Regions from separate parts of the Bradyrhizobium sp. USDA 4510 genome, predicted to be linked through region 1. Evidence: predicted binding sites of a transcription regulator. Region 1 holds the regulator's gene; each other region holds the start of a gene.
The links. The regulator LexA, encoded in region 1, represses DNA repair genes until DNA is damaged. The targets are predictions, from matches to a motif close to TGTTCNNNNTGTGTTCNG.

Region 1 (2,201 bases):
CCGGCCCCGGCCAGATCGTCTATTCCAACGGCTACGCGCTGCGGGCGCTGGCGCGCGCCGAGGGCGCCGAGACCGTCGACCTCGGCGTTGCCGCCGACACGGTGGAGGCGACCACGGCGGGCATCCGCCGGGCGCGCGAGGCCGGTGCCGATGTCCTGATCACGACAGGCGGCGCCTCGGTCGGCGACCACGATCTCGTCAAGCGGTCGCTGGAAGCCGAGGGCGTCGACATGACGTTCTGGCGGATTGCGATGCGGCCCGGCAAGCCGATGATGCATGGCCGGCTCGGCGCGATGAGGGTGATCGGCCTGCCCGGCAATCCGGTGTCGTCCTATGTCTGCGCCTTCCTGTTCCTGGTGCCGTTGATTCGGGCGCTGAGCGGCCGGAAAGTGATTCATCATCGCCGCACGAGCGCCCTGCTCGGCCGCGACCTCGCCGCCAACGACCAGCGCGAGGACTATCTGCGTGCACGGCTCGAAGCGCGCGAGGACGGCACGTTGATCGCAACGCCGGTGACGCAGCAGGACTCGTCGTTGCTCGGGAATCTCGCTGCGGCACGGGCACTTCTCGTGCGCCCGCCGTTCGCGGCGGCGGCCGTCGAAGGCAGCGAATGCGAGATCCTGACACTGCCCGAATAGGGTTTTCGCGCCCCGCCGATTGTGCGTTGCCCGACACGTTCACCGGAAATTAAGTGGTTGCGGAACACATATCGAACATATAGTGTCCGTTCATGATTTGTTTCGAGTGCTGGTGTCTACATTCGGGAAGCTGCATGGAAGCAGGTGCATCGAGCACATGCTCCTGAGGTCAGGCCCGGCCTGCAGGCCCCACCAGAAGAGTCTCGGAATCGAACGACGCTATCAACCGGGGGAATACTCGAGATGCTCACGCGCAAACAGTACGAACTACTGCGTTTCATCAATGAACGTCTGAAAGAGGCCGGCGTACCGCCCTCCTTCGACGAGATGAAGGATGCGCTCGACCTGCGCTCGAAGTCCGGTATCCACCGCCTGATCACTGCGCTGGAGGAGCGCGGCTTCATCCGCCGTCTGCCGAACCGCGCCCGCGCCATCGAGGTCATCAAGCTGCCCGAACTCTCGGCCGGCGGCGGCAACGGTCGCCGCGGCTTCACGCCCAGCGTCATCGAAGGCACCCTCGGCCGGCGCGCCAGCACGCCGCCGATTGCCGAGGACGACGGCAACCGTCCGGTCGCGGTCCCCGTGATGGGCCGGATCGCCGCCGGTACGCCGATCGAGGCGCTGCAGACCCGCAGCCACACCATCAGCGTGCCGCCCGACATGCTCGGCGCCGGCGAGCACTACGCGCTCGAGGTACGCGGCGACTCGATGGTCGATGCCGGCATCCTCGACGGCGACATGGCGCTGATCCAGCGCAACGACGTCGCCAATACCGGCGACATCGTGGTGGCGCTGATCGACGAGGAGGAAGCGACCCTGAAGCGCTTCCGCCGCCGCGGCGCATCGATCGCGCTCGAGCCGGCCAACACCGCCTATGAAGTGCGCATCCTGCCGCCGAACCGGGTCCGCATCCAGGGCAAGCTGATCGGCCTTTATCGCAAATACTGAATTGCAAATACTTGCGGCGGCCGGGAACGAGCAACACGTCGGATCGTTCCTTGCATGATAGTGTAGCGTACGGCCTGCCCGATGCGCTCCGATACCTCTCGCGCAGCGTCGCGTGTTTGTGATCGGAGCGATCTCGGACCAGTCGTACAATCGCCCAGAAACGAGCAGACGCTCGTTCGCTATCGTCCACTCTGGTAGAGGCCCTAATGCCTCAAGGAGAGGCAGGGGTCGCTACCTCGAAATGAGGAGCCATCCGATGTGTGACTATAGTCTGCACGCCGTGGCATCGCGCCCCGCCATTGTCGGAGAGACGCTGATCACGACGACGTTCCGCGGCACGTCGACCCGCGGCTTTGCTTCGGAGAATGACCCCACTGTCGCGGTCTGCATGCTGCCGGGCACCGAGCTCGCTTTCGCCGAGAACGTTCGCTACGACAGCCGCTGGATCTGGACCAAGACGCTGAACTATCGCGTCGGCGTATTCAACGAAGTCGAGCCCGACGTGCCCGATCGGCATCATGATGCGGTCGAATTCCCCGACGGCAGCCATGTGCTGGTGACCCAGCTGGTCGAGGGACAGCGCGTCAGCGTGCTGCAATTGCCGGCGCTGCATCC
Region 2 (2,201 bases), 310 kb from region 1:
TCTCGCGGTAGCGGCGGTTGATGTTGGTGATGACGCCCTCGAACGGCTTCTTGGTGTCGTAGGAGCGGACGCCGTCCTCATAGGAGAACTTGATCTCGTCGTCGCCGGAGCCGTGCAGCAGCGCGTTCTGGACCTTCTTGGTGAGGTCCTTCCACTTGGTGTCGAGCGTGAACTTGTAGTGCTTGCCGAGCGCGGTCAGGGTCTGGATGTAGTAGGGCGAGGATGATTTCGCCCAGGGCGCGATCGCGCCCTTGCGCAAGGTCAGCTCCTTGTCGGGGATGACCAGGTCCGCGTCGATATGCTGCTCGACGCCGAGGCCGCCGCAGGCCGGACAGGCGCCATAGGGGTTGTTGAACGAGAACAGGCGCGGCTCGATCTCGGGGATCGTGAACCCGGAGACCGGGCAGGCGAACTTCTCCGAGAACAGGATGCGCTCGGGCCCGCTCTTGTCGTGGATTTTGGCGGTTTTCTTCTTGTCCTCTTTCTTGTCGTCCTGGGCGGCCGCCGCCGGCGCGTCGGCATATTCAATCACGGCGAGGCCCTCGGCGAGCTTCAGCGCGGTCTCAAAGCTTTCCGCGAGGCGCTGGGCGAGGTCGGGACGCACCACGATGCGGTCGACCACGACGTCGATGTCGTGCGGGAATTTCTTGTCGAGCGCCGGCGCCTCGGACAGTTCGTAAAAGGTGCCGTCGATCTTGACGCGCTGAAAGCCCTTCTTGAGGTACTCGGCGAGCTCCTTCTTGTACTCGCCCTTGCGACCGCGCACGACCGGCGCCAGCAGATAGAGGCGGGTGCCTTCCGGCAGCGCTAGCACGCGATCGACCATCTGCGAGACGATCTGGCTCTCGATCGGCAGGCCGGTGGCCGGCGAATAGGGCACGCCGACGCGCGCCCAGAGCAGGCGCATGTAGTCGTAGATCTCGGTGACGGTGCCGACGGTGGAGCGCGGGTTCTTCGACGTGGTCTTCTGCTCGATCGAGATCGCCGGCGACAGGCCGTCGATCTGGTCGACATCCGGCTTCTGCATCATCTCGAGGAACTGGCGCGCATAGGCCGACAGCGATTCGACGTAGCGGCGCTGGCCCTCGGCATAGATGGTGTCGAACGCGAGCGACGATTTGCCGGAGCCGGACAGGCCGGTGAACACCACGAGCTTGTCGCGGGGAATCTCGACGTCGATGTTCTTCAGATTGTGTTCGCGCGCGCCACGGATCGTGATGGCGCGCGATGAGGAGCCGGCGTTCTGTTGGCGCTTCGCCTTGAGCACTTCATCCATAGCGACAGTTCCGGGCGCATGCTTGGCGCCTTTTGGGCGCGCATCGCCGGTGATGCCGGGACCTTGCGCCGATGGGGTGTGAAGACTGGAACGTAGGAAGAACGGTCGACAATTTCCAGTGCTGAGTCGCGTCCATCAACGGATAGTTTGCCTGATGGCAGCAGCCGTCAGCAGCGCCGGTTCCGCTAGAGCCTTTTCCCGCTTCGATGGGATCGGAACGGGAGCTCTGGATTCCTGCTGTGACGCGTTTTCTTGACGCGAACCGCAATTCACTTCGCTCGAAAACGCGCTTACGCAAAAAGGCCGGCGCTAGGCCGGCCAGTGCGATCTGACCGCCGATGGCGGTCAGGCAATTCGCTCAGGCTTAGTACTTGGCGACGATCGGGCCGCCGAAGTGATAGTTGACGCCGAACTGGGCGCTGTGCAGCTCGAGCGTACCGGACGGCACGCCGAAATAGTTCTCGCTGTCGAGGCTGCGATACAGGTATTCGCCCTTGATCGACCACTGCGGCGCGATGAACGCCTCGACGCCGGCGCCGACGGTCCAGCCGGAGTGAAAGTTGCTCTGCGAGGCGGTCACGCCGAGCGCGGTGACGCTGACCTCGTTGTTGGCCCAGGCGTAACCGCCGGTGCCATAGAACAGCACCTTGTCGACGGCGAAGCCGAGGCGGCCGCGCACGGTGCCGAGCGAGTCGATCTTGCTGCGGGCGGTGACGCCGAGCGCGGAGACCGATGCGTCGATGTCAGCGCCTGCGGCGTCGACCTCGAGGCCGTACACGATGTTGCCGGCTTGCCAGTTGTAGCCGATGGTGCCGCCGCCGAAGCCGCCTTCCATGCTCGGGGTGCCGGAGTTCTCGCTGGCGTAGCCGCCGAAGCCACCGACGTAGAAGCCGGTCCAGTTGTAGATCGCGGCTGGCGGCGGAGC
Region 3 (2,201 bases), 1.2 Mb from region 1:
GCGGGCGGTTTCAAGCGAGCGCCACAGCGAGAGTCCCGAATCGGTGATCTGCAGGCCCGCGTCGTTGATCGATGCCCATCCCGATTGGAAGACGTCGGCATCGCCAAGCTCGGACGGCCGCTTCGACTGCGTGGCTTCATCGCCGGCCGCGATCATACGCTTGACCTCCCGGCTGACCTCGTCGATCGCGATCCGCTGCCCGGGCTTTGCGGCCAGCACACTCAGGATCGCCAGATTGAACCTCATGCGGCGCCTCGCGATGCCCCATCAACCGGCCGTGCCGCCGTTCCGCTCCCGTGCAGGCGACGTGCGAGCCTCAGCGGGGTCGAAGCGGATCAATCATGCCGGCGCGGACGTCGGTCAGTCAGGGAGTCAAGCAAGTGTACCGGCTCGCCAAGGGGCAAACAATCCGGCACCAGACCTACGACAGATGGATAAGTCGGCCCGCAAACGCGACGCGTCGGGATCGCGTTCGTTGCGCGCCTCAGAGAAACTCGCGAAGCCTGGAAAGCTCGATCACATGCTCGGGCGACAGCACGTCGGGGACGAGGGGAGGCTGCGACTTGGTCCGGATCTCGTAAAGATGTCGCGTCTTCTCGGGCTTGCCCATGAAATCCCGAATGCATTGGTCGAGCGTTCCATTGACGACCATATAGGGCGCGCGATCCTCTCGCCTCGAGTTGTTGAGAGAAGGCCATTTGTAAAGGTGGGCCGCAGCTTGGAAGTCCACCTGATGGGATTGGTCGGTCATTGCAAAATATCTACCCGAAAAAGCCCTGCGCGGCAAAGTCAGCCGGCTGATGAGCGAGCTGGTGCGGCAATACGCGCAAGCTGCGGTCGTGCATCGCAGAAGCCGCCGTCATGCATCTCGAACGATCCGCCGATGTGCCTCGCGTCGATGCCTCGCAGCAACTCCCGCTTCGATCTCCTGCGGACCGAGATCGGGGGCGATCGGGCGAAGCCGGCTGAAGGGAGCGCCGGCAGATCCTCTCGCGCGGCAAGCGCGCGCGCAGCGTGGCAACGCGCGTTGACGACCCGGCGTCGTTCGCGGCGCCAGCGGCCGCAATGACATGCTGGATTGACTCGATTTCAGATTGTTCCTATTTTGTTCTATTGTCAATTTCCACGTCCGGAGACGGGCGGCTTCGGTCAGGTCAGGGATGAACGGGTCGAGATGGCAGCCGCAGCCACCATCCTTCATGCGGACCTGGATGCATTTTACGCATCGGTCGAGCAGCTGCTCGAGCCGTCGCTGCGCGGCAAGCCGATCGCCGTCGGGGGCGGGGTTGTGCTGGCGGCGTCCTATGAGGCCAAGGCCTTCGGAGTGCATGGCGGCATGTCGGGGCGGGAAGCGCGCCAACTGTGCCCGCAACTGGTTTTCGTCGGCGGCCATTTCAGCGATTACCAGCGGTTGGGTGACGCGGCCATCAAGGTGATCGGCGACTTCACGCCGCTGGTCGAGCGAATTTCGATCGACGAGGCGTTTGCGGACGTTGCCGGCTGCACTCACCTGTTCGGAACGCCTGCCGAAATAGCCGCGTCGATCCGGTGGCGCGTACGCAGCGAGCTCGGCCTTCCGATCTCGGTCGGCGTCGCCCGCACCAAGCATCTGGCGAAGATCGCCTCGCAGGTCGCAAAGCCCGACGGACTTGTCGTCGTTGATCCCGACGCCGAGCTGAGCTTCCTTCACGAATTGCCGGTTGAGTTGATGTGGGGAGTAGGGCCGGTCACGAGGACCCGGTTGGACGCGATCGGCGTAGCGACGATCGGTCAGCTCGCCAAATTGTCGGAACGGTCGCTGACGCACTTGCTCGGTCCGGCAGCGGGCGAGAAACTCGCCGCGCTGGCCTGGAATCGCGATCCGCGACAGCTCAAGCCACACCGGCGCGCGCGATCGGCGGGGGCACAATCGGCGCTTGGCCGAAAGCCTGCGATCGAGCAAGTCATCCGGCCCACGCTGCTTCATCTCGCCGACCGCGTCGCCACGCGGCTTCGGGCGAAATCACGGCCTGGACGAACCGTGACGGTGCGCGTCCGTTTCGCCGACCTGAAGTCGGTGACGCGCTCGATGACGATCGATGCGCCGGTGTGCACGACCATCGTCCTGGCCCGGCTCGCCGAGAATCTCGTGCGCGCTGCTCTTGCCGACCATCCCGGCGAGAAGATCATCTCGCTGCTGGCGATCTCGGTTTCGCATCTCG
Region 4 (2,201 bases), 3.5 Mb from region 1:
GACATTGGCAAAGGCGATGCCGGAGACGCCGACGGCGACGATGCGCCGGGCCCAGATCTCGATATAGGCCGCGGTCTCGGCACGGACGCGGAACAGGCCGAACGGCCCCGCCAGCGCGCGCACCGCGCAAATCAAGACGCGCGAGAACACATAGGCGTTGACGACGGCCAGGATCACGAGCCGCGTGGTCGATTGATCGCCGATCTCGGTGCCGAGCAGCGCGGTGGCGATGCCGCCGAACACGACGACCGGCAGCAATTCGAGCAAAAGGCGCCCAAGCACGAAGGGCAGCCGGACCAGCGACTGCCAGGCCCGCGCCAGGCTGAGCCGGCGCCGCTGCAACTCGGGCGCCGGCGTGACGTCGGCAACCGACGACGGCGGATCGACGATGGCGAGCGTCTGCACCGGCATGCGCGCGGTCTGCGGCAGCCGCGCTTCCAGGAACGCGACCGGCCGCTTGATCAGGCGGAACACCACCCATTCGGCGGCCAGCGCGCAGCCGAACACCAGCGCCAGCTTCCAGGCGATATCGATCAAGAGGCCATAGGCGACCGGATCGTTGGCGGTACGCACGAACCAGTAGTAGAACGCCGGGAAATGCGTCAGCGTGCGCGCGACGTCGGCGACCTCGCGCGACATCTCGCCGACCTGCTCGGACACCATCAGCAACAGCTGTGCGCCGAGGCTGTCGGCGGTGAGCGGGATCGGCGAATGCTGCTCCGGCGCAGGCGCCGGCTGGGCCGCCGCCTGCGGCGAGGCATTGGCGATGGCGCGCAGCGTGTTGATGATCTCGCCGCGCTTCTTGTCGTCCTGCAGCGTGTCGAGCGCACGTTTCGCCTGCTCGGGCGTCAGCGCGTCGCCGGTAGCGGGTTGCGGCGGCGCCGGCTTGGCGGCCGGCTGCGCCAGCGCGGGAGAGACGAACAAAGTGAAGACGAGAAGCAGCGCAAGGCGAAGTTTGTGCGACACGAGGGCCTCATAAAATAACTGCGCGACCGCAAACCCTTGGGAGGAATCTGCTCTCGCGCTCGCGCCATGTCGGATACTCCTTTTCGCCCCGATGGTGTGTCGGAAGTTTGCCGCTGTGACGGCCATCTCTTGGCATTTGCCGCAACACAATCGTCACAGGCGTTGAGCCGCGTTTACACTTCCAGTGCGCGTTCCCGGCCGGCTCACTACACGTCAGGGGTGAGACCGCAGAATCTTTCGCTTGACGCGCAGGAGCCGCCGTGATGTTCTTACTTTGTTCTTTTGTTCCCAATTGCGTTTCGGGGGTTTCATGCACGACGTTTTTGCCGAGAACGGTCCGGTCAGGCTCTTCATCCATGATGACGACGAGACACCGATAGAATTCATGCGCAACCTGCTGCGCACGGTATTCGGCAAGTCCCGGAAAGAGGCTGTTGCCGTCACCGCGCGAATCGAGGCCCAGAACGGATTCGCATGCGGCCCCTATCCCGCGACGGTGGCCAAGGCACTGCTGGAGTCCGCCCAACAGCTGATCCGCAACAACGGGCATCCATTGCTGATCACCGCATCGGCCGCCGACGCGGACCGGCCGTGCGATCTCTGTGGCGCGCTGGAGCCCGTCACCGACGTGTTTCTCATCCGCCGGACAGTCTGCCTGTGCGGCAACTGCCTGATCGCCGCGCGGGCAAGCTCGGAAAATCTACCGAGCGAGGAGTTCAGATATGCCTTCATGGCGCTCGATTGGCATTTTGCCGGGACGCCGCGCAATCAGATCATGACCCGGTCGCGACAATTTCCCGGTCACATGCGAGCGGACGTTCAGATCGCGATCGACAGGTTGTTCGATGTGCCGATCCATTTCTTCGGCATTCATGAGCAGCACCGCTATGAGACCCTCGCGATTGCCTCGCTGATGGAGACAGCCGCAACGCGCCGCCGATCGCGCCGCCGCAGTATCACGACGTCGACGTTGGCGAGCCTGAGTCGGTGAAATGCCTGACCAATGGCTTGTGGCTATGCCAAACCGGAGAGCTGCGCTACGCGGTGCTGCTCAGCTACCATCGTGATTATCAGACCGAGCCGGGCTTGCGGATCGAGCTCGCGGTGCCCGCAGGCGTCGCCGGAAACGCCTTGGTGCAGCGGACCTTTGCCGAGCTGGAAGCGGCCGTGCACGCGGCACGATCCTATCGCGGCAAGATCCTGTCGCTCGAGGATGCCGCCGACTATCGCGGCCG

Region 2: a site for LexA is predicted at 1,363-1,380, ahead of uvrA (excinuclease ABC subunit UvrA). Genes of this name have one in related genera too.
Region 3: a site for LexA is predicted at 1,096-1,113, ahead of dinB (DNA polymerase IV). Genes of this name have one in related genera too.
Region 4: a site for LexA is predicted at 1,231-1,248, ahead of ACVMDN_RS34730 (ATP-dependent Clp protease adaptor ClpS). Genes of this name have one in related genera too.

The regions. Positions count from the first base shown of each region.
Region 1 covers NZ_JBSSBT010000001.1:3,919,745-3,921,945, forward strand. The annotation lists gene ACVMDN_RS17880 (molybdopterin molybdotransferase MoeA) at 1-638, shown strand, start outside; gene lexA (transcriptional repressor LexA) at 882-1,586, shown strand; gene ACVMDN_RS17890 (hypothetical protein) at 1,843-2,201, shown strand, end outside.
Region 2 covers NZ_JBSSBT010000001.1:3,608,831-3,611,031, forward strand. The annotation lists gene uvrA (excinuclease ABC subunit UvrA) at 1-1,276, opposite strand, end outside; gene ACVMDN_RS16390 (outer membrane protein) at 1,641-2,201, opposite strand, start outside.
Region 3 covers NZ_JBSSBT010000001.1:2,678,515-2,680,715, forward strand. The annotation lists gene ACVMDN_RS11780 (hypothetical protein) at 1-156, opposite strand, end outside; gene ACVMDN_RS11785 (hypothetical protein) at 485-751, opposite strand; gene dinB (DNA polymerase IV) at 1,175-2,201, shown strand, end outside.
Region 4 covers NZ_JBSSBT010000001.1:7,459,184-7,461,384, forward strand. The annotation lists gene ACVMDN_RS34725 (mechanosensitive ion channel family protein) at 1-966, opposite strand, end outside; gene ACVMDN_RS34730 (ATP-dependent Clp protease adaptor ClpS) at 1,277-1,957, shown strand; gene ACVMDN_RS34735 (AAA family ATPase) at 1,954-2,201, shown strand, end outside.